DNA from 3 places in the Serratia sp. 121840015-1 genome. Region 3 is predicted to be linked to each of the others. Evidence: predicted binding sites of a transcription regulator. Region 3 holds the regulator's gene; each other region holds the start of a gene.

Region 1 (10,321 bases), on a different contig from region 3:
CTCGGTTTCGACAAACGGCAAGGTGTACGTGGTCGCTGTGACCGGGAACTGCGACAGCACCGCGTGCCCCAGCACTTCGGCGGTGATCGCCGTACCATCCGAAATATAAAAAACGCTTCTTTCCACCCGAGGCTCCTTACCTGAGAACGGTGTTCCTGCTGTCATCACTGCCAATATCATGAGCCGCAGACGATTCGCCGGTAAAGGGGCGAGGGAAAAAATTGTGACGGCGGGGCGGTAAACCGCCTTGCGGCGGCGCGTGAAGAAAAGTGCATTTTGACGACGGTAAAAATCGTGGCGCAGCGAAGCTTTTCGATCCGAAACGCAAATTTGCCGCTATTTTCACCAAAAACGGTAGCGTTTGCGTGGTCATTAAAACAGAAGTTTAAAAAGAACGTAATTTGTTGAGAACTAAGCTTTTCGTGCGATTGGGAACGGTTCCCAGGCAAATCAGCCGGTTAGGACATTCTCTTAAAAACCACTTTCTTCAGTGGGTTGATCGATTCACCTTTCCATTTTCCCCAGATCAGTGTGCTAGTCTGATTCGGCTCCGTGTTAGCGGCGCCGTAAAGCAAGCGAATTAAATCCGTCTTTACCCTACTGATAGCAATAAGGATTGTCTCGATGTCCAACAATGGCCCAGACTTGCGTAATGTGCTTTGGTACAACCAGCTTGGCATGCACGACGTTGACCGTGTCGGCGGCAAAAACGCCTCCCTCGGTGAAATGATCACCAATCTTTCCGATTTGGGCGTGGCCGTGCCAAACGGTTTTGCCACCACCGCACAGGCATTTAACGATTTCCTCGAACAAAGCGGTGTTAACCAGCGCATCTATCAGCTACTGGATCAGACCGACGTTGACGACGTTGCACAACTGGCCAAGGCCGGCGCCCAGATCCGCCAATGGGTGATCGACACGCCGTTCCACGCCGAGTTCGAACGTGAAATTCATCAGGCTTACCAACAGCTCGCCGATGGCGAACCGGAAGCCTCTTTTGCGGTGCGCTCCTCCGCCACGGCGGAAGACATGCCGGACGCGTCCTTTGCCGGCCAGCAGGAAACCTTCCTCAACGTGCAGGGCATCGACGCCGTGATGGTGGCGATCAAGCACGTGTTCGCGTCGCTGTTCAACGACCGCGCCATCTCGTATCGCGTGCATCAGGGCTATGACCACCGCGGCGTGGCGCTGTCGGCGGGTGTACAGCGGATGGTGCGCTCCGATCTGGCCTCCTCGGGCGTGATGTTCACCATCGACACCGAGTCCGGCTTTGATCAGGTGGTATTCATCACCTCCGCCTTCGGCCTGGGCGAAATGGTGGTGCAGGGCGCGGTGAACCCGGATGAGTTCTACGTGCACAAACCGACGCTGCAAAACGGCAAGCCGGCGATCGTGCGCCGCAACCTGGGCTCGAAAAAGATCCGCATGGTGTACGCACCGTCGCAGGATCACGGCAAGCAGGTGCGCATCGAAGACGTGCCGGAAGCGCAGCGCAGCCGTTTCTCGCTGACGGATGAAGAAGTGCAGGCGCTGGCGCAGCAGGCGATCCTGATCGAAAAACATTACGGTCGCCCGATGGATATCGAGTGGGCGAAAGACGGCCATACCGGCAAGCTGCTGATCGTGCAGGCACGCCCGGAGACCGTACGCTCCAACGAGCAGACCATGGAGCGCTACCAGCTGAACGGCTCCAGCCCGGTGCTGGTGGAAGGCCGCGCCATCGGCCACCGCATCGGCGCCGGCCCGGTGAAAGTGATCCACGACATCAGCGAAATGGATCGCATCCAGCCGGGCGACGTGTTGGTCACCGACATGACCGACCCGGATTGGGAACCGATCATGAAGAAAGCCGCCGCGATCGTCACCAACCGCGGCGGGCGCACCTGCCACGCGGCGATCATCGCCCGTGAACTGGGCATTCCGGCGGTGGTGGGCTGTGGCCACGCCACCGACGTGCTGAAAGACGGCCAGAAAGTCACCGTCTCCTGCGCGGAAGGCGACACCGGTTTCGTTTACAGCGATATGCTGGACTTCAGCGTGCAGAGCTCCGAAGTGACCGAGCTGCCTGATCTGCCGCTGAAGATCATGATGAACGTCGGCAACCCGGATCGCGCCTTCGACTTCGCGCGTTTGCCGAATGAAGGCGTGGGCCTGGCGCGGCTGGAATTTATCATCAACCGCATGATCGGCGTGCACCCGCGCGCGCTGCTGGAGTTTGACCAGCAGACGCCGGCGCTGCAAAACGAAATTCGCGCGCTGATGCAGGGTTACGATCATCCGGTCGAGTTCTACGTCGGCCGTCTGACCGAGGGCATCGCGACGCTGGGCGCCGCGTTCTGGCCGAAGCGCGTGATCGTGCGTCTGTCCGACTTTAAATCCAACGAGTACGCCAACCTGGTGGGCGGCGACAAGTATGAACCGCACGAAGAGAACCCGATGCTGGGCTTCCGTGGTGCCGGCCGTTACGTGGCCGACAGCTTCCGCGATTGCTTCGCGCTGGAGTGCGAGGCGGTGAAACGCGTGCGTAACGAAATGGGGCTGACCAACGTCGAAATCATGGTGCCGTTCGTGCGCACCGTGGCGCAGGCGGAAGCGGTGGTGGCCGAGCTGGCGCGTCAGGGGCTGAAGCGCGGCGAGAACGGGCTGAAAGTGATCATGATGTGCGAGATCCCGTCCAATGCGCTGTTGGCGGATCAGTTCCTCGAGCACTTCGACGGCTTCTCCATCGGTTCCAACGACATGACCCAGCTGGCGCTGGGGCTGGATCGCGACTCCGGCGTGGTGTCGGAGCTGTTCGACGAACGCAACGAGGCGGTGAAAGCGCTGCTGTCGATGGCGATTCAGGCGGCCAAGCGCCACGGCAAATACGTCGGCATCTGCGGCCAGGGCCCGTCCGACCACGAAAACTTCGCCGAGTGGTTGATGGAGCAGGGCATCGACAGCCTGTCGCTCAATCCGGACACCGTGGTGCAGACCTGGATCAATTTGTCGAAAAAGAAATAATGTTTCGGCATCGCTAAGGCATTAACGCCAGGCCGCAGTTTACGCTGCGGCCTTTTTATTTCTGAATGTAAATAACGGCGCGTAAAATAATCAATTTGGCGAAAAAAGAATAAAAAAAAGCCCACCGTAGGAGATGGGCAAAGACTACACACAGCAATTCACATGTATGGCATTACACAGTTCAGAAAGGTTGCTTTAAAATCAGTGATTTGAAGCAATAGATGGCCATAATACTAGATTTTTGAACGCGACTAGTCATTAAGAATCATCCTAATCGATAGCGGCATCACATTTTATTTGCGGGCGTTATCTCTTTTTGCCGCTTGCAATAAACAGGGATTTACATTGCATCTTTCATTCGCCGAGCCCCAATCAATATAGGGCTGCATTATATTTGGCGTAGATATTACTCGAATGAGGTAGGAATAATGACGGGGCGAAATATTCCGCCCGACGATGCGGGCGGAAGGGGGATTAGCGTTTTTCCAGATCTTCGATGACTTGCTCCGGCGCGGTGGTCGGCTCCGGCGCTTCATTCATCCAGGCGGTCAGCAGGCGATAAGATACCGCCAACACCACCGGGCCGATGAACAGGCCAATCATGCCGAAGGCCAGCAAACCGCCGATAACGCCGGACAGGATCAGCAGCAGCGGCAGATCGGCGCCCATGCGGATCAGCACCGGGCGCAGCACGTTATCCAGCGTGGCTACCACGCAGCTCCAGACCAGCAGCACGGTGCCCCAGGTGGTATCGCCATGCCAGTACAGCCAGATGATGGCCGGCACCAGCACCAACAGCGGCCCCAATTGCGCCACGCAGCAGATAAAGATCAGCATCGTCAACAGGGTGGCGGCCGGAATGCCGCTCACCGCCAGACCGATACCGCCCAGCACCGACTGCACCAGCGCCGTCACCACCACGCCCAGCGCGACGGCGCGGATCGCCTGGCCGCCCAACAGCACTGCCGCATCGCCCCGCGCAGAACCGAGGCGCACCGCAAAGTGGCGGATACCCAGCGCTACCTGCTCGCCGCGCGCATACAGCAATGCGCTGAACAGCAACATCAGCGCGCAGTGCAGCAGCAGACGGCCGATATGCGCCGCCTGCGCCACGAACCAGGTGGCGGTCTGGCCGAAGTACGGCTGCACCTTCGCCAGCAGCGCGGCGCCGCCGGCGTTAACCAGCGTGTGGTAGCTGGTGTAGAGCCTGTCGCCGATCATCGGCACGGACTGCAGCCAGGCGAGGTCGGGAATGTGCAGCTTGCCCGGTGAACTGGCCCAGGCGATCAGCGGCGCGCTGTTATCCACCACGCTGCTGATCAGCAGGGAGATTGGCAGAATGAACAGCAGGATCAGCAGCAGGGTCATGACCAACACCGCCAGCGAACGGCGGCCCCACAGCAGTTTTTGCAGTTTGAGCAGCAGCGGCCAGGTGGCGATCACCACCATGCCCGCCCAGGCGAAGCCGAGAATAAACGGTTGGATCACCCAAAAACAGGCGACGATCATGATGGCGATAAACAGCACGCCGAAAATAATTCGCGGTAAGTCGTAACGCGATTGCGGGAGTGGCATCAGTGGCTTCTCATCCTGGTCAATTAAATCCCTGGCACCGGGGAATCGGGGTGCCTGTCGGTCGGTTTCTCACCGTCGGGCGGCCGCCTGTGGCGGCGCTCGCAGGGCGGTAATAATGTGAATGCCTTCACTAAACGAGTATGTTAGTTTTTAGTGTCACTAAAAAATAGGGTGGGTCTGAATTAAAGGCCCGATTCAGCGTACATCAGCGCATAAAAAATAGACGGACAGGGTCAAAAAAGCGAATGATCCCACAGATTTCTCAGGCGCCCGGCCTCGTTCAACGGGTGCTCGACTTTTTGGAAGCACTGAAGCAAAACGGATTCAACGGCGATACCGCCACCAGCTACGCTGACCGGCTGACGATGGCCACCGACAACAGCATCTATCAGCTGTTGCCCGATGCGGTGGTGTTCCCCCGTTCCACCGCCGACGTGGCGCTGATCGCCCGCCTGGCCGGGGAAGAGCGATTCAAGACGCTGACCTTCAGCCCACGCGGCGGCGGCACCGGCACCAACGGCCAGTCGCTCAATACCGGCATTGTGGTCGATATGTCGCGCCATATGAATCGCATTCTGGAGATCAACGTCGAACAGGGCTGGGTAAAAGTCGAAGCCGGGGTGATCAAGGATCAGCTGAATCAATATCTGCGGCCGTTCGGCTACTTCTTCTCGCCGGAACTGTCCACCAGTAACCGCGCCACGCTGGGCGGCATGATCAACACCGACGCCTCCGGCCAGGGCTCGCTGGTGTACGGCAAAACCTCCGATCACGTATTGGGCCTGCGGGCGGTGCTGCTGGGCGGTGAGATGATCGATACCCGCGCCATGCCGACGGCGCTGGCGGAAACGATTGCTCTGGAAGAGACCGCCGAAGGGCGCATCTACCGCACGGTGCTGAGCCGCTGCCGCGAGCAGCGTGCGCTGATCCTGGAAAAATTCCCCAAGCTCAACCGCTTCCTCACCGGTTACGATCTGCGCCACGTGCTGAGCGACGATCTGCAAACCTTCGATCTGACGCGCATCCTGACCGGCGCCGAAGGCACGCTGGCGTTTATCACCGAGGCGCGGCTGGACATCACGCCGCTGCCGAAAGTGCGCCGTTTGGTTAACGTAAAATACGACTCCTTCGACTCGGCGCTGCGCAATGCACCCTTTATGGTCGAAGCCAAGGCGCTGTCGGTGGAAACCATCGATTCCAAGGTGCTGAACCTGGCGCGTGAAGACATCGTTTGGCACTCGGTGAACGAACTGATCGCCGACGTGCCGGATAAAGAGATGCTCGGGCTGAACATCGTCGAGTTCGCCGGCGACGATCGGGCGCTGATCGACGGCCAGATGGAAACCCTGTGCCAACGGCTGGACGAACTGATCGCGCAGCGGCAGGGCGGCGTGATCGGTTACCAAATCTGCGGCGATCTGGTCGGCATCGAGCGCATTTACAACATGCGCAAGAAGGCGGTCGGGCTGCTGGGCAACGCCAAAGGGCGCGCCAAGCCAATTCCGTTCGCCGAGGACACCTGCGTGCCGCCGCAACACCTGGCGGACTATATCGTCGAATTCCGTCAACTGCTCGACGACCACCACCTGAGCTACGGCATGTTCGGCCACGTCGATGCCGGGGTGCTGCACGTGCGCCCGGCGCTCGACATGTGCGACCCGCAGCAGGAGGTGCTGATGAAGCAAATCTCCGATCGGGTGGTGGCGTTGACCGCCAAATACGGCGGCCTGCTGTGGGGGGAGCACGGCAAGGGGTTCCGCGCGGAATACAGCCCTGAGTTCTTCGGCGAAACGTTGTATGAAGAGCTGCGCCGCATCAAGGCGGCATTCGACCCGGATAACCGCCTGAACCCGGGCAAGATCTGTTCGCCGCTGGCGGTGGATGCGCCGATGATGCAGGTGGACGCGGTCAAACGCGGCACCTTCGATCGCCAGATCCCGGTCGAGGTGCGCACCTCATTCCGCGGCGCGCTGGAGTGTAACGGCAACGGCCTGTGCTTCAACTTCGACGTGCGCAGCCCGATGTGTCCGTCGATGAAGATCAGCGGCAACCGCATTCATTCACCGAAAGGGCGGGCGACGCTGGTGCGCGAGTGGCTGCGTCTGTTGGCCGAGCAGGGCGTCGATCCTTTGGCGCTGGAAAAACAGTTGCCGCAGCAGCGAGTCAGCCTGCGCGGTTTGATCGAAAAGACCCGCAACAGCTGGCACGCGGGCAAGGGCGAGTATGACTTCTCGCACGAAGTGAAAGAGGCGATGTCCGGCTGCCTGGCCTGCAAGGCCTGCTCCACCCAGTGCCCGATCAAGATTGACGTGCCGGGATTCCGTTCGCGCTTCCTGCAGCTCTACCACACCCGCTATCTGCGCCCGGTAAGCGACTACATGGTCGCCGGTGTGGAGAGCTATACCCCGTTGATGGCCCGCGCGCCGAAGGTGTTCAACTTCTTCTTCCGCCAGCCGTGGCTGCGGGAGATGAGCCGCAACGCCATCGGCATGGTCGATCTGCCGCTGCTGTCCAGCCCGACGCTGCGTCAGCAGCTGTCCGGCCACCGCGCGACCACGCTGACGCTGGAGCAGCTGGAAGGGCTGAGCGCCGAGCAGCGCGCAGAACACGTGCTTATCGTCCAGGATCCGTTCACCAGCTATTACGACGCCAAAGTGGTGGCGGACTTTGTCAGGCTGGTGGAGAAGCTCGGCTATCAACCGGTGCTGCTGCCGTTCTCGCCGAACGGCAAGGCGCAGCATGTGAAAGGTTTCCTGACGCGCTTTGCCCGCACCGCGCGCAAAACCGCCGATTTCCTCAACCGTGTGGCGCAGCTCGGCATGCCGCTGGTGGGCGTTGATCCGGCGCTGGTGCTGTGCTACCGCGACGAATACCGCGAGATCCTCGGTGCCGAACGCGGCGATTTCCAGGTGCAGCTGGTGCATGAATGGCTGCAGCAGCGGATTGCGGATCGCGCCGAACAGCCGGCGACCGGCGAGCCGTGGTATCTGTTCGGCCACTGCACCGAAACCACCGCGCTGCCGGCCAGCGGCCAACAGTGGGCGGCGATCTTCGCCCGCTTCGGCGCCAAACTGGAGAACGTCAGCGTCGGCTGCTGCGGCATGGCGGGCACTTACGGCCATGAAGCCAAGAACCTGCAAAACTCGCTCGGCATTTATGAGCTATCATGGCATCCGACGCTGCAGCGTTTGCCGCGGCAGCGCTGCCTGGCGACCGGCTATTCCTGCCGCAGCCAGGTGAAACGCATCGAGGGCAATGGCGTGCGCCACCCATTACAGGCACTTCTGGAGATGATTGAGTGAAATTGTGGAAACGTGAAACATCGCTGGAGCAGCTGAACCGCGCCGGCGACGGCTGCATGGTCAGCCATGTGGGCATCGAGTTTACCCAGCTGGGCGAAGATTTCCTCGAGGCTACCATGCCGGTCGATGGCCGCACCCGGCAGCCGTTCGGGCTGTTGCACGGCGGGGCATCGGTGGTGTTGGCGGAGTCGATGGGATCGATGGCCGGCTACCTGTGCAGCGAAGGCGAGCAGAAAGTGGTGGGGCTGGAGATCAACGCCAACCACCTGCGCGCGGTGTTCGATGGCCAGGTGCGCGGGGTGTGTCGCGCACTGCACGTCGGCCGTCGCCATCAGGTGTGGCAAATCGAGATCTTTGACGCGCGCGATCGGCTGTGCTGCACCTCGCGTCTGACCACGGCGGTCATCGACTGATTCCCGCCGGTTTCCGCAGGCGATCGGCCTGCGGAGCCTTTCACCTTACAGTTGAAACGGCACGCGTTTGACGAAGTCCTTTTGAAACGCGTTCGCCTTCTCCCAGGTGCCTTCCATTGCATATTTTTGGCAGATCAGCGTCAGCGTGTGGCGGGCGAAGTGGTAGCTTTGCACCCGAAACAGCTGGCAGCGCTGTGGGTTGTTGATCTCGACGATCAGCCGGTTGTGCAGCTTGCTGAGCGCGTGCAGGTAGCTGTCGTCGTCGCCGTTCTCCAGACACAGATTGGCCATGGTGAGGCTGACGCTGTTGTACCGCTTCAGATGGTCGATATTGCATTCCGGGCGCCGCAGCGCCGCTTCGGCCATATAAAAGTCCACCGTGGCGTCGCGCACGCTGAATTTGTATTCATCAATCTTGCCCAGCAACCATGCGTTGATCGAAAGAGTCATTGGCTTCGCGCTCAAATTCAAATTGAATGATAATCATTATCATATAAACTGCCGCGTTGCCGATCAATCCCGGCGCGGCGTTTTTTTATTGCTCAGGAGGGTAAAAGACCGCCGCCGACCCAACTTAATCCTGAGCGACTAAACTTTAACCTGAGGGCCGCGCGCTTGCGCCGCGCCACGAAATGCCGATAAACGCACATTTACGACAGACAGAATGCAGAAATAGGTATTTTCTATGAATGTTTAGATCGGCAACGCACCGCAGCGCTGTAACGCTGACGGGCCACCGGGGAGTGCGGTACGGTGATGCAGGATAGATAACGAATTCATAGGGATAGCATGCACACCTTGCCGCCTGACGCCGCAAGCCGCCACGGGTGTCCCGTTGGCTTGCCGCGCGCCGCAGCGAAAAACCGCGCTCGCGGCGGATACCCCCGCAAAACAAACGGTTGAAGTGATAATCGTTATCACTAACATATAAGCAACCCAGATTGGCTGTGGCCAAACACGAGTGTGAGGTAGACCCTATGCAAACGGAAAATGTCGGCACTTTTTCTCTGGATGAAAATGTCTGGCAAGGCATTTCGCTCAGCGACAGCGCCGTACGACAAATAACGAAACTGATGCAGCAGGATCCGCAGGTGAAAGGGCTGCAGCTAGGGGTGAAACAATCCGGCTGCGCCGGCTTTGCCTATGTGCTGGATCTGACCCGCGAACCCGCCGATGACGATCTGCTGTTTGAGCGCGACGGCGCCAAACTCTATGTGCCGCTGAAGGCTATGCCGTTCATCGACGGCACCACGGTAGATTATGTCCGCGAAGGGCTGAATCAGATATTCAAATTCAATAACCCTAAAGCTCAGCATGCCTGCGGGTGCGGCGAGAGCTTTGGCGTTTGAGCGATGCAATCAACATGACACGAAGCAATGTAGAAATGCCTAATGAAGTGCAGGCTTGGGTCAGCGAAGGTCGCTACAAAGAAGGTTTCTTCACCCAGCTGGCAACCGATGAGTTGGCCAAAGGCATCAACGAAGAGGTGGTGCGCGCCATCTCGGCCAAGCGCAACGAACCCGAGTGGATGCTGGAATTCCGCCTCGAGGCCTACCGCGCCTGGCTGCAGATGGAAGAGCCGCACTGGCTGAAGGCCAATTACGATCGCCTGAACTACCAGGACTACAGTTACTATTCGGCGCCGTCCTGCGGCAGCTGCGACGATGCCTGCGGTTCGCAACCCGGCGCCGAGCAGCAACCGGGCGCGGCGACGGAAAAAGATTACCTGACCAGCGAAGTGGAGCTGGCGTTCAATCAGCTCGGCGTGCCGGTGCGCGAGGGCAGCGAGGTGGCGGTGGACGCCATCTTCGACTCGGTCTCGGTCGCTACCACTTACCGTGAAAAACTGGCGGAGAGCGGGGTGATCTTCTGCTCGTTCGGCGAAGCGATCCAGGAATACCCGGATCTGGTGCGTCAGTACCTGGGCCGCGTGGTGCCCTCCAACGATAACTTCTTCGCTGCGCTGAACGCCGCGGTGGCCTCCGACGGCACCTTCGTCTATGTGCCGAAAGGCGTGCGCTGCCCGAT
Region 2 (10,321 bases), on a different contig from region 3:
CGCCCAGGAGATGCTCAGCATCCAGGCGGCGATCGGCACGCCGATCAGGATAAAACCGGCTTCAAAGCCGACGGCGTGCAGCGCACGCACTTTCAGGTTACGCACCACCCGGCTGACCGGCCACAGGCGGTCGAACACCGTGTTGTAAACCATGTTCCACAGCATCGCGACGGTGGAGAGCATCACCGCCAACGCACCGACCTGCACCATTGAGCGGTTCAGCAGCCACGCGCCCAGCGGGGCGCAAACCATCACGGCGATGGCCTCGAAACCGACGGCGTGGACGATACGTTCAATGAGAGACTTGTTTTGCAGTTGCATACATCACCTTTTTTCAACAGTTGTTGCGAAAGCCAGGTGATTATCATCGCTTTTTCGGGTAGGTTAAAAATAGATTCCATCGATAAAGTAGATAGGTTATGCACTATTCTCCGGAAGCGCTGCATGCGTTTGTCGAAGCCGCCGCCCTCGGCTCGTTTTCCGCCGCCGCGCGCAAGCTGCGCAAAAGCCAATCCACCGTCAGCACTGCCATCGCCAATCTGGAGGCCGATCTGGCGCTGACGCTGTTCGATCGCAGCGCGCGCCAGCCGGTGCTCACCGCCGCCGGCCGCAAGGTACTGGGGCATGTGCAGGCGATCCTCGCGGCCAGCGAACGGCTCGACGCCCTGAGCATTCAGCTGGCGGGCGAGGTTGAACCGCGCCTGAGCATGGTGTTTTCCGATACCTACCAGCCCAAGCATCACGATCGGTTGATGCAGCTGTTCGAACAGCGCTACCCGGAGATTGAGCTGGAATGGATGATCGCCGAAGAAGGCGACGTTATCGATCTGCTGCAAAGCGGCCGCGCGCACTTGGGCATGGTGGAAGTGCAAAAAAGTTATCCGCCGGATATCGCCTTCTCCCGGCTGCCTGAACAGACCGAAATGGGGCTGTTCGTCGCCCATCAGCACCCGCTGGCCCAGGTCGCCGCGCCAACGCCGGAGCAGCTGTCCAGCATCCGCCAGCTGATCCTGAATACCTACACCGGCGCCGAAGCGGCCAGACAGGGTGGCCTGGTCTGGTCGGCGCCCAGCTATCTGCTGTTGCTGGAGATGGCGGAACAGGGGTTCGGTTGGGCGGTACTGCCGCACTGGCTGGTGCAACAATACGGCCACGGCAAACTCACCCAGCTGCGGCCGCGCGGCTGGCCAAAACTGATTTCGGTGGATGCGGTCTGGTCCAAACTGACCCCGCCGGGCCCGGCGGGGTTCTGGATGCTGGATCGCCTGCTGGGCGATACCCTGCCTTAAGCGGCGGCGTTGCGTGCCTGAATGGCGCGTGAGACGGTATCGAGCAGTTCCGGCATGTCCATCTTCGGCAGCATCACTTCGATGAAGGCCAGCCGATCGTCGTCCGCTACCTCGCGCAGCGCCTGGCGCAGTCCGTCCGGATCGCTGACCCGCAACGCCTTCACCGGCCGCTCGCCGGCCAGCGCCGGCGGCAGCTGCGTCCAGTTCCAGCGCGCGATGTCGTTATAACGTTGCTCCGGCCCGTGGATCGCACGCTCGATCGTGTAACCCTGATTATTCAGCACGAAGATCACCGGCTTAAGCCCGTCGCGCAGCATCGATCCCAGTTCCTGTACGGTCAGCTGCGCGGCGCCGTCGCCGATCAGCAATATTGCCCGCCGCTGCGGTTCAGCGGTCTGTACGCCGAACGTCGCCGGCAGGGTATAGCCGATCGATCCCCAGAGCGCCTGCACGATCAGGCGGCAGCCACGCGGCAACGTCAACGCCGCCGCGCCGAAACAGGCAGTGCCCTGATCGGCCAGCACGATATCCCCGGGCCGCAGGAAATCCTGTATCTGCCGCCAGAAGGCGTGCTGATCCAGCCCTTCCCCATCGGTTTCCGGCAGCGTCGGGCGGACGATCGGCGGCAACGGCCAGCGTGACGCCAGCGACAGGCTCAGGCGGTGCAGCGCCTGCACCGCCTCGCGCATCGGAATGCGGCTAAAGCGCTGCCGCCCGACCCAGGCCTCGAACGGTTGAATGTCGATGCATTTTTCCACCGGCAAATGATGCGTGAAACCGGCGGTAATGGTGTCGGTCAAACGCACGCCGACGTTGATCACCACATCGGCGTTTTCGATAAGCTGTTTCACCGCCGGATCGCTGGCGCCGCCGCAGTAGGTCCCGACAAACCCGGCTCGGTTCTCATCCAGCACGCCTTTGCCGAGCAGCAGCGTAGCGTGCGGAATGTCGACCGCCTGCAGCCACTCGTCCAGCGCCGCTTCGGCGCCGAAGCGATCGGTCAGGAAGTCCGCCAGCAGCGATACCCGCCGCGCCGGCAGCAGCTTTTCGCGCGCTGCGGCGATAAATGCCTGCAATGCGCTGCGCGACAGTTTGGCCTGACGCAGCATCAGCGGCGCCGGTTTGGCCGACAGCGGCGCTTGTGCGACGTCGCTGGGCAACATCAGGTAAACCGGGCGATGTTCCAGCAAGGCGACGCCGATCAGGCGGTCTATCTCCACGGCGGCGTTGTCGGCGGTCAGGTCGGCCTGCGCGACGGTCACCTCTTTGGCTATCCGCGCGAAGTGGGTAAAGTCGCCATCCCCCAGCGAATGGTGCAGCAAATCACCGGCGCGCTGGGCGCGCTGCGCCGGCGTGCCGACCACGTGGATCACCGGCAGGTATTCGGCGTAGCTGCCGGCCACCCCATTCAACGCGCTCAGCTCCCCCACGCCAAAGGTGGTGAGCAGCGCCGCCGCCGGTTTGCAGCGAGCGTAGCCGTCGGCGGCATAGGCGGCGTTCAGCTCGTTGGCGCAGCCTACCCAGGTGATTTGCGGATGAGCGAGAACGTGATCGAGGAATTGCAGGTTGTAATCCCCCGGCACGCCGAAGAAATGACGGATGCCGATTTGGGCCAGACGATCGAGCAGATAATCGGCCACCGTATAGGTCTGAGTCATGATCATCACCTGTCTGCAGCTGGAGCGATTATCTTAAGTATCGAAGATGCCGTTCAAATTTCGAACAAACGCTCCTGCCTCGATCGGCAACCTGGCGTTACATGCCGGCGCTGTGATCGCTCCCCCGGCAGCGCGGTGTGAAAGCGTATACACTCAAAGCACTTCACCTCCCGCCGACAAGGATAACTATGTCCTACCAAGCCTCCCCTACGCGTTATCAAGATATGGAATACCGGCGCTGCGGCCGCAGCGGGCTGAAGCTGCCCGCCGTCTCGCTCGGGCTGTGGCACAACTTCGGCGACGCCACGCTGTACGACAACGCCCGCGGCCTGATCCGCTGCGCCTTCGATCGCGGCATTACCCATTTCGATTTGGCCAACAACTACGGCCCGCCGCCCGGCGCCGCCGAGGAGAACTTTGGCCGCATACTCAACGCCGATCTGCGGGCCTGGCGCGACGAGCTGATCGTCTCGTCCAAAGCCGGTTACACCATGTGGCCCGGCCCCTACGGCGATTGGGGCTCGAAAAAGTATCTGATCGCCAGCCTCGATCAGAGCCTGAAGCGCATGGGGCTGGAGTATGTGGATATCTTTTATCACCACCGGCCGGATCCGGACACGCCGCTGGAAGAAACCATGGCGGCGCTGGATCTGCTGGTGCGCCAGGGCAAAGCGCTGTATGTCGGCCTGTCTAACTACCCGGCCGAACGCGCGCGACAGGCGTTCGACATTCTGCAGCAGCTCGGCACGCCGTGCGTGATCCACCAGCCGAAGTATTCGATGTTGGAACGCGGGCCGGAGGCGGGATTGCTGGACACATTGGCGGAGCATGGCGTCGGGTCGATCGCCTTCTCCCCTCTGGCGGGCGGCCTGCTGACCGACCGCTACCTGCACGGCATCCCGCAAGATTCCCGCGCCGCCAGCGGCAGCCGCTTCCTGCAGCCGGAGCAACTGACCGCCGAACGGCTGGACAAGGTGCGCCGCCTTGATGCGCTGGCGCGGCAACGCGGGCAAAAGCTGTCGCAAATGGCGCTGGCCTGGGTGCTGCGCGGCGATCGCGTCACCTCGGTGCTGATCGGCGCCAGCAAGAATGCGCAGATAGAAGACGCGGTAGGCATGCTGGCCAATCGTCATTTCAGTGAAGAAGAGCTCGCGCAGATCGAACAAATCCTACTGTAATCGCTTACAAATACCGCCGCTCCACCGAGCGGCGATCCCCCAGAAAAATCTCAAATCTCGGCCTGCGGCGCCGTTTTCAGAGTGGCTCTCAGATTCAATCCTATGCGCCGGCGCTATGATGCCGATATTGCAGCAAAAATAACGATAAGGCCGCTTTTTAAACTGATGAACGCGCTTCATAAAGTGATTAACGGCCAGGCCGCGCAAGCGGAAAGGAGAAGTCATGTTTAAACCTCTGCTCTTGGCCGCTATCTTGGCGGCGACGGTGTTGCCCGCCGTACAGCAGGCTCGCGCCGAAGGGCTCAGCATCGATCTGATGCCGGGCGTTTCATTGCGCATCGGCGATCAGGACAATCGCGGCCGTTACTGGGACGGTTACGACTGGCGCGATCGCGACTGGTGGCAAGGCCATCAGGGCCGCTATCTCGGCGACCGCAGCTCGCGTGGCTATTACTGGGACGGCTATCGCTGGCGCGATCGCGACTATTGGCGCAAATACTACTACTCTCGCGATGGCCGTTATTACAAGTGCGACCGCCGTTGCGACAAGCATTACTGGAAGAAAGAGAAAAAACACCATCACGATCACGATCGCTGGCGCCGCCACGGCGATGACGACCGCGATTAACGACGACGGGCCGGCACCATGCCGGCCCGCGCTTTTTTTGCCTACAGCACGCTGCCGATCAGCAGATAGCCGTTCAATCCCACCACCACCAGTACGATCAGCTTACCCAGGTTTTGCACCACTGGGCCGTTGACCATCTCCCCCATCAGCGCCCGATTGCCGGTGAAAGCCAGCAGCGGCACCAGCGCCAGCGCAATGCCGAAGCTGAGCAGCACCTGGCTCAGCACCAGAATGCGCGTCGCGTCCATCCCCAGCATGATGACGATAAACGACGGCAGCATGGTCACCGCGCGCCGCAGCCACAGCGGGATATGGAAATGCACGAACCCTTGCATCACCACCTGCCCCGCCAGCGTGCCCACCACGGTAGAGGAGAGGCCGGCGGCCACCAGGCTCAGGCCGAACACGGTAGCAGCGGCTTGCCCGAGCAGCGGTTGCAGCGTCAGGTAAGCCACATCGAGATCGGCGATGCCGCTGTGGCCGCTGAAATGAAACGCGGCGGCGGCGGTGGCCATCATCGCCAGGTTAACGAAACCGGCAATGGTCATGGCCACGGCGACATCGACTTTGGTGGCGGCATAGCGCTCCGCCTTGTCGTGCTCGCCGCCGATTTGGGTGAGCGACGAATGCAGGTAGATCACATGCGGCATGATGGTGGCGCCCAATACCCCGGCGGCCAGAAATACCGCATCGCCGTTAGGCAGATCGGGCAGCGCCATGCCCTTCAGCAGCGGCGCGAGCTGCGGCTGGGAGAACGCCAGCTCGACGATATAAGCGGCGGCGACGAACAGCAGCAGGCCGCCAATCACCAGCTCCAGCGGCTTTTGCCCGCGCTTTTGCAGCATCAAGATTAAAAAGGTGGCGATGCCGGTCAGCACTGCGCCCTGCAACAGGGAAACGCCGAGCAGCAGCTTGAAGCCGATCGCCGCGCCGATAAACTCGGCCAGATCGGTCGCCATGGCGATGATCTCCGCCTGTACCCAATAAGCCCACACCGCCGGCCGCGGAAAGCGATCGCGAATATGCTCGGCCAGGTTTTTCCCGGTGGCGATGCCCAGCTTGGCGGACAACAGCTGGATCAGCATCGCCATCACGTTGGCCCAAACCACCACCCACAGCAGGCTGTAGCCGAACGAGGCGCCGGCCTGGATGTTGGTGGCGAAGTTACCGGGATCGATATAGCCGATAGCGGCGATGAAGGCGGGCCCCATCAGCGAGAGTTTGATTTTCCTGGCGGAGCGCCCGGAGGTGGTTTCAACCACGCGACTGTTCAGCATATGTTGAACCCTTACTGAAATTACGTTTATCTCCACTCTATATAAATGATAATAATTATCAAGCGCATTTAGAGCGGTAAAACTTATCTCTGTAATAGCCAACATTAACGGTTTTATCGAAGGGTTCAGCGCGGAGCTTGCCGATTTCCGTGCTTTTCTGATGGGATTTTGGCTGCAATACCCCTGAAAGATAGGTTAGCACAAGAATACGAATTTCCTATTGCCGCTTTAACGTCTTGATTTTTTATGCTTTTGCGCAACACTTTAGGAGAACTCCCGCTATGATTTTCCATATTTGCAATAGAAGTCTCGTTTTTAAACGTAGCGTTACATAAAATGACAGCCGAAATTCAGCCTGCCTCAAATTTGGAGCAAACATGTCCCATATTGCGCACTTTGCGTTGGCGATAGTGGTGGTGGCGATCCTGGCCCTGTTGGTGTGCCGCGATCGTAAAAGCATCCGCATTCGCTATGTTATTCAACTACTGGTTATCGAAGTACTGCTGGCCTACTTTTTCCTGCATTCGGAAGCGGGTTTGGGCTTCGTAAAAGGATTTGCCGCGCTGTTTGACAAACTGCTCGGGTTTGCGGGACAAGGGACTGATTTCGTATTCGGCGGCATGGGCGACAAAGGCCTGGCGTTCTTCTTCCTGAAGGTGCTGTGCCCGATCGTCTTCATTTCGGCGCTGATCGGTATTCTGCAGTACATCAAGGTGCTGCCGTTCATCATCCGTATTATCGGTACCGTGCTGTCGAAAGTGAACGGCATGGGCAAGCTGGAGTCGTTCAACGCCGTCAGCTCGCTGATCCTGGGCCAATCCGAAAACTTCATCGCCTACAAGGATATCCTGGGCAAGATGTCGGAAAAGCGCATGTACACCATGGCGGCGACCGCGATGTCTACAGTGTCCATGTCCATCGTCGGTGCCTACATGACCATGCTGGACGCCAAGTTCGTGGTGGCGGCGCTGGTATTGAACATGTTCAGCACCTTTATCGTGCTGTCGCTGGTCAACCCGTACGACACCAATAAAGAAGAAGAGCTGCACCTCGGCAACCTGCACGAAGGCCAGAGCTTCTTCGAAATGCTGGGTGAATATATCCTGGCCGGCTTCAAAGTAGCGATTATCGTTGCCGCGATGCTGATCGGCTTCATCGCCCTGATCGCCGCGCTCAACGGTGTGTTCAGCGCCATCTTCGGCCTGAGCTTCCAGGAAATCCTCGGCTACTTCTTCTATCCGTTCGCCTGGATCATGGGGATTCCTAAACACGAAGCCCTGCAGGTTGGCAGCATCATGGCCACCAAGCTGGTTTCCAACGAGTTCGTGGCAATGATGGAGCTGCAGAAAGTGTCTGCCGAACTGTCGCCGCGCAGCCTGGGGATCCTGTCGGTGTTCCTGGTGTCCTTCGCCAACTTCTCCTCCATCGGCATCGTGGCCGGTGCGATCAAGGGCCTGAACGAACACCAGGGCAACGTGGTGTCGCGCTTTGGCCTGAAGCTGGTGTACGGCTCTACGCTGGTCAGCATCCTGTCCGCTTCCATCGCGGGTCTGGTGCTGGGCTAAGCCTCGAGCCGACTGCGATAACAAGGCGCCTGCGGGCGCCTTTTTTGTTGGCCTGCATTCGGCGAAGGTGAAATAACGCAAAGCAAAAAGCCGACCCTAAGGTCGGCTTTTTAAATGGTGGTGGAGCTAGACGGGATCGAACCGTCGACCTCTTGCATGCCATGCAAGCGCTCTCCCAGCTGAGCTATAGCCCCACAAAAGTGGTACGCGTTGACCGGCGTTACGGTATTCCCCAACCTCTCTGAGAAGAAGGTTGGTGGAGCTAGACGGGATCGAACCGTCGACCTCTTGCATGCCATGCAAGCGCTCTCCCAGCTGAGCTATAGCCCCGTTCCACAATCACTTTGTGCTGTGAACGGGGCGCATGATATGAAACCCGCTCAAAGCTGTCAACGGCTAAATTGAATTCCTGAATCAAGCGTTGAAAAAGCCGCCAAATCAGCATGTTTGGCGCCAAAAAATCATCACTTTGTGCAGAGTTCATCCATTTTGCGCGCTACATCTCAAAATGGCAAAAGACCCTGCATATCACATTGATTTTTAATTAACGGAATGTTAGTGAAATGCGCTTGAGTCGGACTCCCGAGCGGCATAGACTGCCCGCGCCACAAACTTCATTACTATAAACCGAGTCCGTCATGTCTTTGCATTCACCAAAAGAAATCGCCGCCCTCGCCGTTCAGGCCGGGGTAAACAAAAGCCGCGCCCCTCTCGCTAATCTGTTGATTCTGGGCTTTCTCGCCGGCGCTTTTATCGCCACCGGCTTTCTGCTGGATATTCACGTCATCGGCACCCTGCCGGCCGAATGGGGCTCTTTCGGCGCCCTGTTGGGTGCCGCGGTCTTTCCTATCGGTTTGATCCTGACCATTCTGGCCGGTGGCGAACTGCTGACCGGCAACATGATGACCTTGCCGATGGCCTGGTTTGCCCGCGAAATCCCCGCCATCGCCGTGCTGCGTAACTGGTTTTGGGTCACCCTGGCCAACCTGGCCGGCAGCCTGGCCGTCGCCTACTTCTTCGGTCATTTGCTGGGCCTGACCGAAGGTGCGTTCTTGCATAAAACGCTGGCGATCGCGCAGGCCAAAGTGGATGCGGACTTCCTGCACGCCTTTATTTCCGGCGTCGGCTGCAACTGGCTGGTGTGCCTGGCGGTATGGTTAGCCTTCGCCAGCAAGGATGTGCCGGGCAAAGTGATCGGCATGTGGTTCCCGGTCATGGCTTTTGTCGCCATCGGCTTCCAGCACGTGGTGGCGAACATGTTCATCATCCCGGCGGCCATCTTTGCCGGCGGCATGGGCTGGGAGCAGTATCTGCCCAATTTCGTCGCGGTATTTCTCGGCAACGCGCTGGGAGGCGCCGGCTTTGTCGGGCTGATGTATTTCCTCGCCTACCGCCCGGGGCTGCCGGCTAGCGAGCAAGCCTGACGCACCGCCATGAAAAAAGCCCCGGGATCGCTCCACGGGGCTTTTTCTTTATGACGTATCAGCGAATCAGGCTTGCGCTTCGCGCTCGGCGATGTAAGCCAGCGCCATGTCGATGCGCTGCAGCGAACGCTTCTGGCCGATCGCATGCACGGTCACGTCCATGCCCGGCGACTGGCCGGCGCCGGTCACCGCAACGCGCAGCGGCATGCCGACTTTACCCATGCCGACACCCAGCTCATCCGCCGTGCCCTGAATGGCGTCGTGCACGTTTTCCGGCGTCCAGACGGTGATGGCGGCCAGCTTGGCGCGCACCGCTTCCAGCGGCTGACGCGCCACCGGGCGCAGGTGCTTCTTGGCCGCGTCGGCGTCGAACTCGCTGAAGTCTTCGTAGAAGTAACGGCAGGACTCCGCCATCTCTTTCAGCGTTTTGCAACGCTCGCCCAGCAGTTTGACGATGTCTTTCAGCTCTGGCCCGTTGCGGGTTTCAATGCCCAGCTGCTCAACGTGCCATGCCAGATGCACCGCCACTTCTTCCGCCGGCATATGGTTGATGTAGTGGTGGTTCAGCCACTGCAGCTTCTCGGTGTTGAACGCGCTGGCGGATTTGTTGATCGCTTCCAGCGTGAAGAACTCTTTCATCTCATCGATGGAGAAGATCTCCTGATCGCCGTGGGACCAGCCCAGGCGCACCAGATAGTTCAGCAGCGCCTGCGGCAGATAGCCGTCGTCGCGGTACTGCATAACGCCGACGGCGCCGTGACGCTTGGACAGCTTTTTACCGTCGTCGCCGAGGATCATCGACACGTGCGCGTATTCCGGCACCGGCGCGCCCAGCGCTTTGAGAATGTTGATCTGGCGCGGGGTGTTGTTGATGTGGTCTTCGCCGCGGATCACATGGGTGATTTCCATGTCCCAGTCATCGACGACGACGCAGAAGTTATAGGTTGGCGAACCGTCGGTGCGGCGGATGATCAGATCGTCCAGCTCCTGGTTGCTGAATTCGATCGGGCCGCGAATTTTGTCGTCGAAGATCACCGAGCCTTCCTGCGGGTTGCGGAAGCGCACCACGTGCGGCTCGTCGTCGGTGTGGCTGCACTGGCTGTCGCGGCAGTGGCCGTCGTAACGCGGCTTTTCGCCGTTTTCCATCTGCTTCTCGCGCAGCGCTTCCAGACGTTCCTTGGAGCAATAGCATTTATAGGCCGTGCCCTGCTCCAGCATCTCGTCGATGACCGCGTTGTAACGATCGAAACGCTTGGTCTGGAAATACGGGCCTTCATCCCAATCCAGGTTCAACCAGTTCAT
Region 3 (10,321 bases):
CGCCAGGGTATTGGCCTTGACCATCTCCGGCGACAGCTTGGACAGCGCCGCTTTTTGCGCCGCAGTCGCCGGTGCCTGGATGCGGTTGTAGCTTGGCGCACCGAAGCGTTTGGCCAGATCGTCATAGTGATGCTGCGGGTTTTCACCGGTTACCGCGGTGATTTCAGCCGCCAGCAGGCACATGATGATACCGTCTTTGTCCGTCGACCACGGTTTGCCGTTGAAGCGCAGGAACGAGGCCCCGGCGCTCTCTTCGCCGCCGAAGCCCAGGCTGCCGTCGAACAGGCCGTCCACGAACCACTTGAAGCCGACCGGCACTTCCACCAGCTTGCGGCCCAGGTCAGCCACCACGCGGTCGATCATCGCGCTGGACACCAGCGTTTTACCTACCGCCACATCGGCGCCCCACTGTGGGCGATGCTGGAACAGGTAGTTGATGGCTACCGCCAGATAATGGTTCGGGTTCATCAGGCCTTTCGGCGTGACGATGCCATGGCGGTCGTAATCCGGATCGTTGGCGAACGCCAGATCGAATTTGTCGCGCAGCGCCAGCAGGCCGGCCATCGCCGACTCGGACGAGCAGTCCATGCGGATGATGCCGTCGTGGTCCAAGTGCATAAAGCGGAAAGTCTGATCGATGGAATCGTTCACCAGCGTCAGATCCAGCTTGTAGTGCTCCGCCACGCGCTGCCAATAGGCGATGCCGGAACCGCCAAGCGGATCCACGCCCAGTTTCAGGCCGGCGCGTTGGATGGCCGGCATGTCGACCACCTCAACCAGGCCTTCGACATAAGGCTGCACCAGGTCTTTGGCATGCAGGTGGCCGCTGTTCCAGGCCTTGTCCAGCGACTGGCGCTGAACGCCTTTCAACTGTTGCGCCAGCAGTTCGTTGGCGCGCTTTTCAATCACCGACGTCAGGTTGGTGTCGGCCGGGCCGCCGTTCGGCGGGTTGTACTTGATGCCGCCGTCTTCCGGTGGGTTATGGGACGGCGTAATGACGATGCCGTCGGCCTGCGCGCCGCCGCGGCGGTTGTGGCACAGAATGGCGTGCGATACCGCCGGCGTTGGCGTGAAGCCGTTGTTTTCCTGCACGATCACATCGACGCCGTTGGCGGTCAGCACTTCCAGCACGGAAATGAAGGCCGGCTCGGACAGCGCATGGGTGTCTTTGCCCACGTAGCACGGGCCGGTGGTGCCCTGCTGATGACGAACTTCGGCGATCGCCTGAGCGATGGCGAGGATGTGCGCTTCGTTGAAGCTGTGGCGCTGTGCGCTGCCGCGGTGGCCGGAGGTGCCAAACTTCACCGCATGTGCGGGATTGCCGGCTTCCGGTTGCAGCACATAGTACTGCGACGTCAGCTGGGCTACGTTGATCAGATCGCTTTGGCGGGCGGGCTGCCCGGCACGTGGATTATTCGCCATCGACATATCTCCCTCATCCCTGTCGGTGACCGGGCAAATACGTCGCGCACGGCCATCATGACGGGCTGTTCGCTAAATTAGACGGTACCGCAAACTTTCTCGATCAGTTCCGCCGGGAACTGCATGGCCTGCATGATGTGTTCAATCATGCTGCGTTTGCGGCCGGTATTGGTATTGGTGATCACCCAGTAAGGGGTGCCCGGTACATGCTTCGGCTTGGTATGCGTGCCGTTGGCCAGCAAGGTCTGCTGATCGCCGGCGAAATAGGTGCGGGTACGGCCGGTCAACGCCTCGGTGGCGGCGGCGAAACCGGCGGCATCGAGGGTATACAGGGTGGACAGCACCAGCATGAAACGGTTGACCGCTTTGTTCTGCTCGGCATATTCATCCGACAACAGCAGCTCGCGCATGGCGCGCACGCGATCGCGCGGACGCTGCGCCGGCGCCGTTTTTTCCAGCTCGACGGACTGCGGCGCACTGGCGGCAGGCAACGCGCGCACCGGTTGCCCGGCGGTGAATTTCAACATGCGGCGTAAAATATCGGACGCGCTTTCACCGATGTGTTGCGTGTGGCTGGCAATATAACGGTAAAGCTCTTCGTCGACTTCAATAGTTTTCATCTTTATCCAATACTGTTTTTTCTACTTAGAACCTGAAGCCAGATCCTGCATTCAAGCCATGGGATTATAAGGTTAAAAGCGCTGGGGCGAACACAACAATGTGCCTCCGGACGGAAAATGCAGACTAATACCTATAGCCGGCACTGCCAAGCCCGCGCCGCGAAAATTCCGCATGATTCATCGTGCGATTCAATCATGATACCCTAATCTGAATCTCTCTCAGTATGAACTTCGCCATGAAATTACATTATCAACTGCTGGCCGCCGAGTCAGACGCGCTGCCGGTGCTGCTGATCCACGGGCTGTTCGGCAATCTGGACAACCTGGGCGTGCTGGCGCGCGATCTGCATAAACAGCACACGGTGATCAAGGTCGATCTGCGCAACCACGGCCTCTCCCCGCGCGCCGACGACATGAACTACGCCGCCATGGCGCAGGATCTGCTGGCGCTGCTCGACGAACTGCAGCTGGAGAAAGCGATCGTCATCGGCCATTCGATGGGCGGCAAAGCGGCGATGGCGCTGACCGCCATCGCGCCCGAGCGCGTCGCCAGGCTGATCGTCATCGACGTCGCGCCGGTGAATTACCAGACCCGCCGCCACGACGAGATCTTCGCCGCGCTGAAGGCCGTCAGCGCCGCCGGCATCACCCAGCGCCAGGCGGCTGCCCAGCTGATGCGCGACTACCTGCAGGAAGAAGGCGTGATCCAGTTCCTGCTGAAGTCCTTCCACAACGGCGAATGGCGCTTCAACCTGCCGGTGCTGATCGAACGCTACGAAGACATCACCGGCTGGCAGGAAGTCCCGGCCTGGCCGCATCCGACCCTGTTCATTCGCGGCGGCCTGTCGCCGTACGTGCAGGACAGCTACCGTGCGGCCATCGCCCGCCAGTTCCCGCAGGCCCGCGCGCACGTCGTCGCCGGCACCGGCCATTGGGTGCACGCCGAAAAACCGGAAGCGGTGCTGCGCACCATTCACCGTTTCCTCGACGAAGCCTGAAAAACGCACTCACCTGGCGAAAAAACGCGCTAAAGATAACGGCTTAGCGCGTTTAGCCCGCAGTTAGGCATTGTCGTCGCTCCATCTGCTGGGGTAATATGGCGCGCTATAATTTTGCCACCGCGCCAGCGCGTTCGCGAACGCCGGTTCGGGGGTGAATTTGGGTTAGGGTTTATTGGCCCGAAGTGTGTTAACCGATGCCTCCGGAAGCGTGCGAGCGCTTTTTGATGCAAACTCCCTTGCAGTACCGCTACCTATGGCAAAAGAACAAACGGATCGCACGACGCTGGATCTGTTCGCAGATGAACGCCGTCCGGGGCGCCCGAAAACCAACCCGCTTTCCCGCGATGAACAGCTTAGAATCAATAAGCGCAATCAGCTACGGCGCGATAAAGTGCGTGGATTGCGGCGCGTAGAGCTGAAAATCAACGCGGATGCGGTGGACGCCCTGAACAAACTGGCGGAACAGCGCAACATCAGCCGCAGCGAACTCATCGAGCAGATGCTGTTGGCACAACTGGCGGAAGAACAGCCGGAACATTGATCTCTTCGGCCGCACGCGCGGCGCGGCGTTAAGGACAACGCCGGATCGACCACGCTTTTCTTCATTCTCCGGCATCGCATAAATGCGATAAAACCCCGGCGCCACTTTCTGGCATGATACGCATTTACCGGTAAGAGACTGCGCCTGTCGGCGCCCGCCCCGGAGGCGAAAGGCTCTTGCCATGGCATCATTTTAATCGGCGTCAGCGGCGGCAGTGCCGGCGTCGAGTAATGCAATTACTTGAATTTAAAGGTTATACGCGATATGGCTACTGTAGGCATTTTCTTTGGCAGCGACACTGGCAATACCGAAAACATTGCCAAAATGATCCAGAAAATTCTCCAGAAACAGTTTGGCGACGACGTCTCTGAAGTGCATGACATCGCTAAAAGCAGCAAAGAAGACCTGGAAGGGTTCGATATCCTGCTGCTGGGTATCCCGACCTGGTACTACGGTGAAGCGCAGTGTGACTGGGATGATTTCTTCCCGACGCTGGAAGAAGTCGACTTCAACGGCAAACTGGTGGCGCTGTTCGGCTGCGGCGACCAGGAAGACTACGCGGAATACTTCTGTGACGCGATGGGCACCATCCGCGACATCATCGAACCGCGTGGCGCGGCCATCGTGGGCCACTGGCCGACCAAAGGCTACCACTTCGAGGCCTCCAAAGGCCTGGCGGACGACAGCCACTTCATCGGTCTGGCGATCGACGAAGACCGTCAGCCTGAGCTGACCAACGAGCGCGTGGACGCCTGGGTCAAACAAATCGTCGAAGAGCTGAGCCTGGCCGATATCGTCGGCTAAGCCCCGGCACTGGCGAAAGGTTGAACAAAGGCCCTGTAAAGTGCATAGTGTGCCCACAGGGCCGTCATCGGCAGCAGGGATTGCTGCGATAGAAGCTACAGATTTGTAACTTCCCACCCCGTCACGGTAGACTGAGATATCGGTTTATCCCATCCATCAAGGCGTTGCATGCAAAACATGCAATAGTGCAATTATATCTTTGTTAACAACCGGCGGTTTCCATTTAGTACAACCGGTTCTATAATGAGACGCATTAACTCTTTGTGCCGACCGATGCCACAGGCGAGTACGCCTCAACTTGATTAGCATAGTAACAGGACTGAATTCGCATGACCGACAACAACATCGCATTGAAGAAGGCCGGCTTAAAAGTCACGCTTCCGCGACTCAAAATCCTGGAAGTACTGCAAAATCCGGAATGCCATCACGTCAGTGCGGAAGATTTGTACAAAAAACTGATTGATATGGGCGAAGAGATCGGGCTGGCAACGGTTTATCGCGTACTGAACCAGTTTGACGATGCGGGCATTGTGACACGTCACAATTTCGAAGGCGGCAAGTCCGTGTTCGAGCTGACCCAACAGCATCACCACGATCACCTGATTTGCCTGGACTGCGGCAAAGTGATCGAATTCAGCGACGAATCCATCGAAGTGCGGCAGCGTGACATCGCCAAGCAGCACGGCATCAAGCTCACCAACCACAGCCTGTACCTGTACGGCCACTGTGAAACCGGTGACTGTCGCGAAGACGAAACGCTGCACGACAAGAAATAAGCCTGACCGGCTATGAAAAACCGCCTCACACCGAGGCGGTTTTTTTATGCCTGCCGTGCAAAGGGCAAAAAAATCCCCGGACAAGCCGGGGGAAAATCATGTCATGAAATATCACAATTGCAGCGGCACTGCTACTCCACGTACTACTCTCACTACAACGTCCGCCCTACGCCGACACGCGCGGGCGAACGCATTCCCCCTTCGTTATACGGCCGCCGCCAGGGCAGCAGGCCGTTGCACCGGGCTTAGACCTTCTCGGCGCGGCTGTAGCGCTTGCCGTCCGGGCTAACCGAACGCACCTGCACCTCACCGGACACCGCAGGCTTGGCCTTGGCGTCATAGCGCTGCCACTGCTTGCCGCCGTCGGTGGAGTACTCGATGCCCAATCCCGGCAGCGCGATATTCGCCTCCAGCTTGCCGCCCGCTACGCGTGCGCCCGGCACCGGCAGACGGTAAGCGACGCCACCTTTGTCCAGCTTGGCCAGTTCACGCTGCCCCAGGATATTGGCGAAGCGCAGCCAGTCTTTCTCCAGCGTCTTGGTATCGACAAAGTGGGTTTCCCCGCCTTTGTATTCGCGGCCGGCGCGATAGTCCTGCTCCCAACCGGCGCGGTGCCAGGCGCGTTCAGCCACCGACAGCGCGCGTGGGAAGATCATGTATTCCATCTGCGGATCGGTGCGCTGGGTTTCGCTCCACAGCTGAGCGGACAGCCCGTAGGCGCCCGGCCACGGCTTGTCGCTCTTGGCGTTGAAGTGGTTGCCGTCGCGGTCGACCGAAGTTTCCGCGTTCTGCGGCATGTTGTCCGGCGCGAAGCTGAACACCTTGCGCTCGTCGCTGAAGCGGGTACCCCAGTAGTAACCGCGCTCGTCCGGGTTCACCTCGTAAGGGAAGTCCATGTAGACGTAGTCCGGGTTGGAAACCACCACTTCATACCCTTTGTTGGCCCAGTCGTTGACGCTATCGAAACCGCCCCAGTACAGGGTATCCCAGAAGTTGACGCCCACGCGCGAGGTGGCGAACGCCTTCGCGTTCTCGGCGTCTTTCAGGCCATCCTGCCAGGCCTGCATTCTGTCGATGCCGTGCGCCTTCACCAGCTTGCTGACCTCTTGGCCGAAGTAGCTCGGCAGATGCTCCATGTCGGCCACCTTGCCTTCTTTGATCATCGTCTGGCACACCTGCGACTTGGCCCACGGCTTGTCTTCGTTGCTCTGATCGATGATGCCTTTGCCCGGCTCCGGTTTCGCCTTGTCGGTGTAGCCGGCGCCCAGGCGAATGTTTTTCGCTTCGTCGCCGCCGAAGTGCCAGGTCTTGATCGGCTGGCCGGCCTCTTTATGCATCTGGGCGATCTCGCCGATCACCTTGTCGACAAAACGCTGGGAAGAATCCAGGCACGGGTTCAGGTAGCTCTGGCGGTTAAAGAACTGCACGGAGGTGGTGTTGGAGGTATCGGTCGGATCCACCAGGCGGAATTCGTTGGCCTCTTGCTCTTTCCCGGCGGCATGCAGCTTTTTATAGCGCGCTTCCATCGAGACCACCGCGGCGCGGGCGTGTGCCGGCATGTCGATCTCCGGGATCACTTCAATCTGGCGTGCCTGGGCGTATTTGATGATGTCGATATAGTCCTGACGGCTGAAGAAGCCGCCGTAGACGTCCGGCCCCTGGCCGTACTGCGGCAGCAGACAGGTGGTTTCGCTCAGATCGTGGCAGCGCTGGCCGCCGACCTCCGTCAGCTCAGGCAAACCGGGGATCTCGATGCGCCAGCCTTCGTCATCGCTCAGGTGGAAGTGGAATTTGTTGAGCTTGTAGGCCGCCATCTGATCCAGCAGGCGCAGCACCGCGTCCTTCTTATGGAAGTTGCGCGCTACGTCGAGGAAAATGCCGCGATACTGGAAGCGTGGCGCATCGCTGGCGTCCAGCGTGGCGATCTTGCCGCTGCCGTCGCTCGGCACTAACGACAGGATCGACTGCAGCCCGTAGAACACCCCGGCCTGATCGAAGCCGATCACCCGCGCCTCTTTCTTGCCGATTTTCAGCTCATAGGCGCCCGGCACCGCCATCGCGCCTTTAAACTTGCCCGGCTGGATGTCGGTCTTGATCGGATAGCCGTTGGCCTGAACCGGCACACCCAGCAGCGCGAAGCGCTGGTTGACGACGTCTGCCGCCGGCTTGACCAGCGTGCTCAGATCCGGCGATACCCCTTTGCGCAAATCGACGTCCTGCGCGTGAACCTTCACCTGCATCGGCGTCGGCACGATCTGGCCGCGCAGCGCGCCGGCAGGCAGCGTCTGCAGATCGGCATTGCTGACAAAGCGCGAAGCCGGCGTCATCAGAATGTTTTTGTCGTCCTTGGTGCGCTTCCACTGGTCGCCGGTGAACGGCGCCACAAACTGGTCCAGGTTTTCGGTGTCGGTATTCGCCAGCATTTTCGGCTTGGCGTCGCCGGACGTGGCATACCAGCGCGGCAGGAAGTCGTTTCTGAACAGCTGCCAATATTCGGCGACCACCGGGATTTCCACCGCCTTACCGGCCGGGAAGCCGCTGAATTTGGCGGTCGGCTCCAGCTTGTACAGATCGCCGGTGAGGTGAGCAATCTTGAACTGGTCGTTGTCTACCCGCAGGGTCTGGCGCGGGCTGTGGAAATAGATGACCCAGTCTTTACCGTCGATCGCCTGGCCGTCGTTGCTGAGGGTGAACAACACCCGGTTGCATGAGGCCCAGTCGGCGCCCAGCGCCGCGCAATCCACGCCGTTTTCGCCGGCGCGGTTATCCAGCATTTTTACGTTCAGCTTCAGCTGGCTCAGCTGATCCACCAGCTGTTGATCGGCCATGGCGTTTCCCATGCTGCCCAGAAATCCCATCGTTGCCGTCAACGCGGCTAATGCGCTCAGTTTGAATGCGTTCATGTTCTTGTCCTTCTTAATTATTGTTATCGCGAATTTCTTGCCACAGCTTGCCGCACTTGGCGTCGTAGGCCTGACCGTTACCGCTGTGCACCGCCATAATGCAGTTCTGATAATCCATCACCCGCACCGTTTCCTGCGCGGCGAACTGCTGGTGCTGCTTCTCTTGTTTCAGCACGTTCAGCACCGCCTTACAGGGTTGCAGACGCTCCGGCGAACCTTCGGCGGTGTTGATGCAGGCGCTGTAAGCCTGCTTCAATTTGGCGTCTTCCGGCGGTGCGGCGGGTTGCGCACAGGCGCTCAAGGCCGCGGCGGCCGCCAACATCAGCATGATTTTTTTCATCGTTGAATTCCCTTAACTGCCCCCGGCGGCGAGGCCGGGGAACGCATCAGAAGATGGTGAATGGCGCGATGACCATGAACTTGACGTCTTTCTCGTCCTGGAAGATGTTGCCGTAACCGCCGCCCCAGCTCGGGATGTTGGTGTGGTTGTCATACTGGGTGTAGTGCAGCTTGATCAGGGTGCCCTTGGCGCGCCCTTCCTGGATGGTGTACATCGCGTCCAGGCTCCAGGCGCTTTCCTTCAGGCGCAGGCTCTGATCGTAGATCGGGTTGGTGCTCGGCTTGGCGTCCCAGGCGTAAACGTAGGAGCCGCCGACCGCCATGCCCGGCAGGTTCCAGTTGCTGAGGTCATACATCACGCCGGCGTACACCGCTTTCTCACCGTTGGCGTTAAAGTCGGAGCGGTTATCCCACCACACGTCCAGACGACCGTTGGACGAGGCGTAGGTCGGGGTCATGCGCTGCAGGAAGAAGCCCTGGTTGCCTTCCGCCTTGACCATGGTGCCTTCCAGACGCCAGTTGAACTGCCCGGTGGTGTAACCGAAGGTCAGCGCCTGCAGCCAGGCCAGGCCGTCGTAGATGCTGTTCGGATCGTTCTTGTCGCTGATGCGGTCTTCCGCACCGTAGAACTGGTAACTGGTGGTCAGCGGGTTGCCGAGCACATCGAATTTGTAAGACGCCTTGGTGAAGTATTGATTCACATAACCCTGCGCCTGGCCGAAGGCGGCTTCCAGCACCAGATCGTTTTTGAAATCGTACTTGGCGCCCAGCGAGTGCAGGTAGGAGACGCGCGTTTTCTTATCGTTCTGGCGGAAGTCGTCCATCTCGATATGCCACGGCGCCTTGTATTTATCGGTCCACATGTAGGAGAAGCTCAACGCACCGGCGTCGCCGTAGTCGAACTTGGCGCCGGCTTCGGCCCCCTGATAGGTGCCCGGCATAAAGCTCCAGTGCGGCGCCAGCAGGGTTTGGCCGCTCGGCTGAATATAGCCGGCGCGCGCCCAAACCGGGCCGTATTTGAATTTGGCGGCGGCTTTGTACAGGCTGACGCCGCCTTTGTCACCGGAATAGTCTTCGTCGTAGGTACGGTTTTTCGAGGAGAACGCGATCTCGTTCGGGTGGCCGCTGGCGCTGGATTCCGCCAGCTCGATGGCGGTAAAGGCACCGACGTCCAGACCAAACATGTCCCAGGCGTAGCCCGAAGCGAAATCCAGGCTCAGGTTGGCGGTGGAGTGCGACAGGTTGGTGGTGTATTGGTTGTAATCCTTGCTGTCCGGATTGAGATCTTTACGGTCGCGCTCACGTTGCCAGTAATAAATGCCGCCGGTCAGCGTGGAATCATCGATAAACCCTGCGGCTTTCGCCTCAGGCGCCATGGCAAACCCTGTTCCCAACAGCGCGCCCGCGACTGCGAGCGCCAGCGTTTTACGCTGAGCACCGTGCGTACCCATATTGAAATTCCTCTTTGACTTAACTTAAAAGTTGCAGCCGCCTGTGTTCACCACTGCCCTGCACGACTGCCAATAAAAAACCCGAACGGGTAAAAAATATTGCCGACGAGATGTTATTCCCACAGCACTAATTGCTACAGACAGACTATTTTTCGCGACGCGAATTATCAAATGAAAAATGAGGGAGATTTGTCAAAGTATGACAAGGAGCACATATCAGTGAGAATTTGTTACGCTGGTGATCATAGAGGGTGTCGAATAAAAAATTCAATTAAATCAGAATAAATTGAGATACAAGGTCAACCAGAGACGATTAATGGTTTCAGCCTGACTAAATTCGTCAGTCAGACGATAAAAATTGAGAGCGCTCTCCAAATGAAATTAATTCGCATCACGAATATATAAGAAAAAGTGAAGACTAATAGGACCAATATAAGAGAACTAATGGGTTAATGCGTCGCCAT

What was found. The regulator Fur, encoded in region 3, represses iron uptake genes when iron is present. The targets are predictions, from matches to a motif close to ATAATAATGAGAACNACTATCAA.
Region 1: sufA (Fe-S cluster assembly scaffold SufA) is a predicted target of Fur. The motif match lies at 9,198-9,220, and genes of this name have one in related genera.
Region 2: ACUXAC_RS01315 (Nramp family divalent metal transporter) is a predicted target of Fur. The motif match lies at 6,070-6,092, and genes of this name have one in related genera.

What each region holds. Positions count from the first base shown of each region.
Region 1 is NZ_JBSEYF010000001.1:1,769,873-1,780,193, reverse strand. It holds gene ppsR (posphoenolpyruvate synthetase regulatory kinase/phosphorylase PpsR) at 1-165, opposite strand, end outside; gene ppsA (phosphoenolpyruvate synthase) at 625-3,003, shown strand; RNA gene rprA (antisense sRNA RprA) at 3,113-3,222, opposite strand; gene ydiK (AI-2E family transporter YdiK) at 3,478-4,578, opposite strand; gene ydiJ (D-2-hydroxyglutarate dehydrogenase YdiJ) at 4,824-7,880, shown strand; gene menI (1,4-dihydroxy-2-naphthoyl-CoA hydrolase) at 7,877-8,293, shown strand; gene ACUXAC_RS08545 (hypothetical protein) at 8,339-8,743, opposite strand; gene sufA (Fe-S cluster assembly scaffold SufA) at 9,271-9,642, shown strand; gene sufB (Fe-S cluster assembly protein SufB) at 9,657-10,321, shown strand, end outside.
Region 2 is NZ_JBSEYF010000001.1:270,558-280,878, reverse strand. It holds gene ACUXAC_RS01340 (multidrug/biocide efflux PACE transporter) at 1-321, opposite strand, end outside; gene ACUXAC_RS01335 (LysR family transcriptional regulator) at 420-1,289, shown strand; gene ACUXAC_RS01330 (alpha-keto acid decarboxylase family protein) at 1,286-2,947, opposite strand; gene mgrA (L-glyceraldehyde 3-phosphate reductase) at 3,136-4,125, shown strand; gene ACUXAC_RS01320 (DUF2502 domain-containing protein) at 4,349-4,753, shown strand; gene ACUXAC_RS01315 (Nramp family divalent metal transporter) at 4,795-6,030, opposite strand; gene ACUXAC_RS01310 (NupC/NupG family nucleoside CNT transporter) at 6,408-7,595, shown strand; tRNA gene ACUXAC_RS01305 (tRNA-Ala) at 7,714-7,789, opposite strand; tRNA gene ACUXAC_RS01300 (tRNA-Ala) at 7,850-7,925, opposite strand; gene ACUXAC_RS01295 (formate/nitrite transporter family protein) at 8,234-9,019, shown strand; gene gltX (glutamate--tRNA ligase) at 9,086-10,321, opposite strand, start outside.
Region 3 is NZ_JBSEYF010000003.1:361,677-371,997, reverse strand. It holds gene pgm (phosphoglucomutase (alpha-D-glucose-1,6-bisphosphate-dependent)) at 1-1,422, opposite strand, end outside; gene seqA (replication initiation negative regulator SeqA) at 1,500-2,042, opposite strand; gene ybfF (esterase) at 2,267-3,040, shown strand; gene ybfE (LexA regulated protein) at 3,297-3,584, shown strand; gene fldA (flavodoxin FldA) at 3,849-4,388, shown strand; gene fur (ferric iron uptake transcriptional regulator) at 4,718-5,164, shown strand; gene ACUXAC_RS17995 (beta-N-acetylhexosaminidase) at 5,410-8,067, opposite strand; gene chiQ (ChiQ/YbfN family lipoprotein) at 8,081-8,407, opposite strand; gene chiP (chitoporin ChiP) at 8,454-9,857, opposite strand.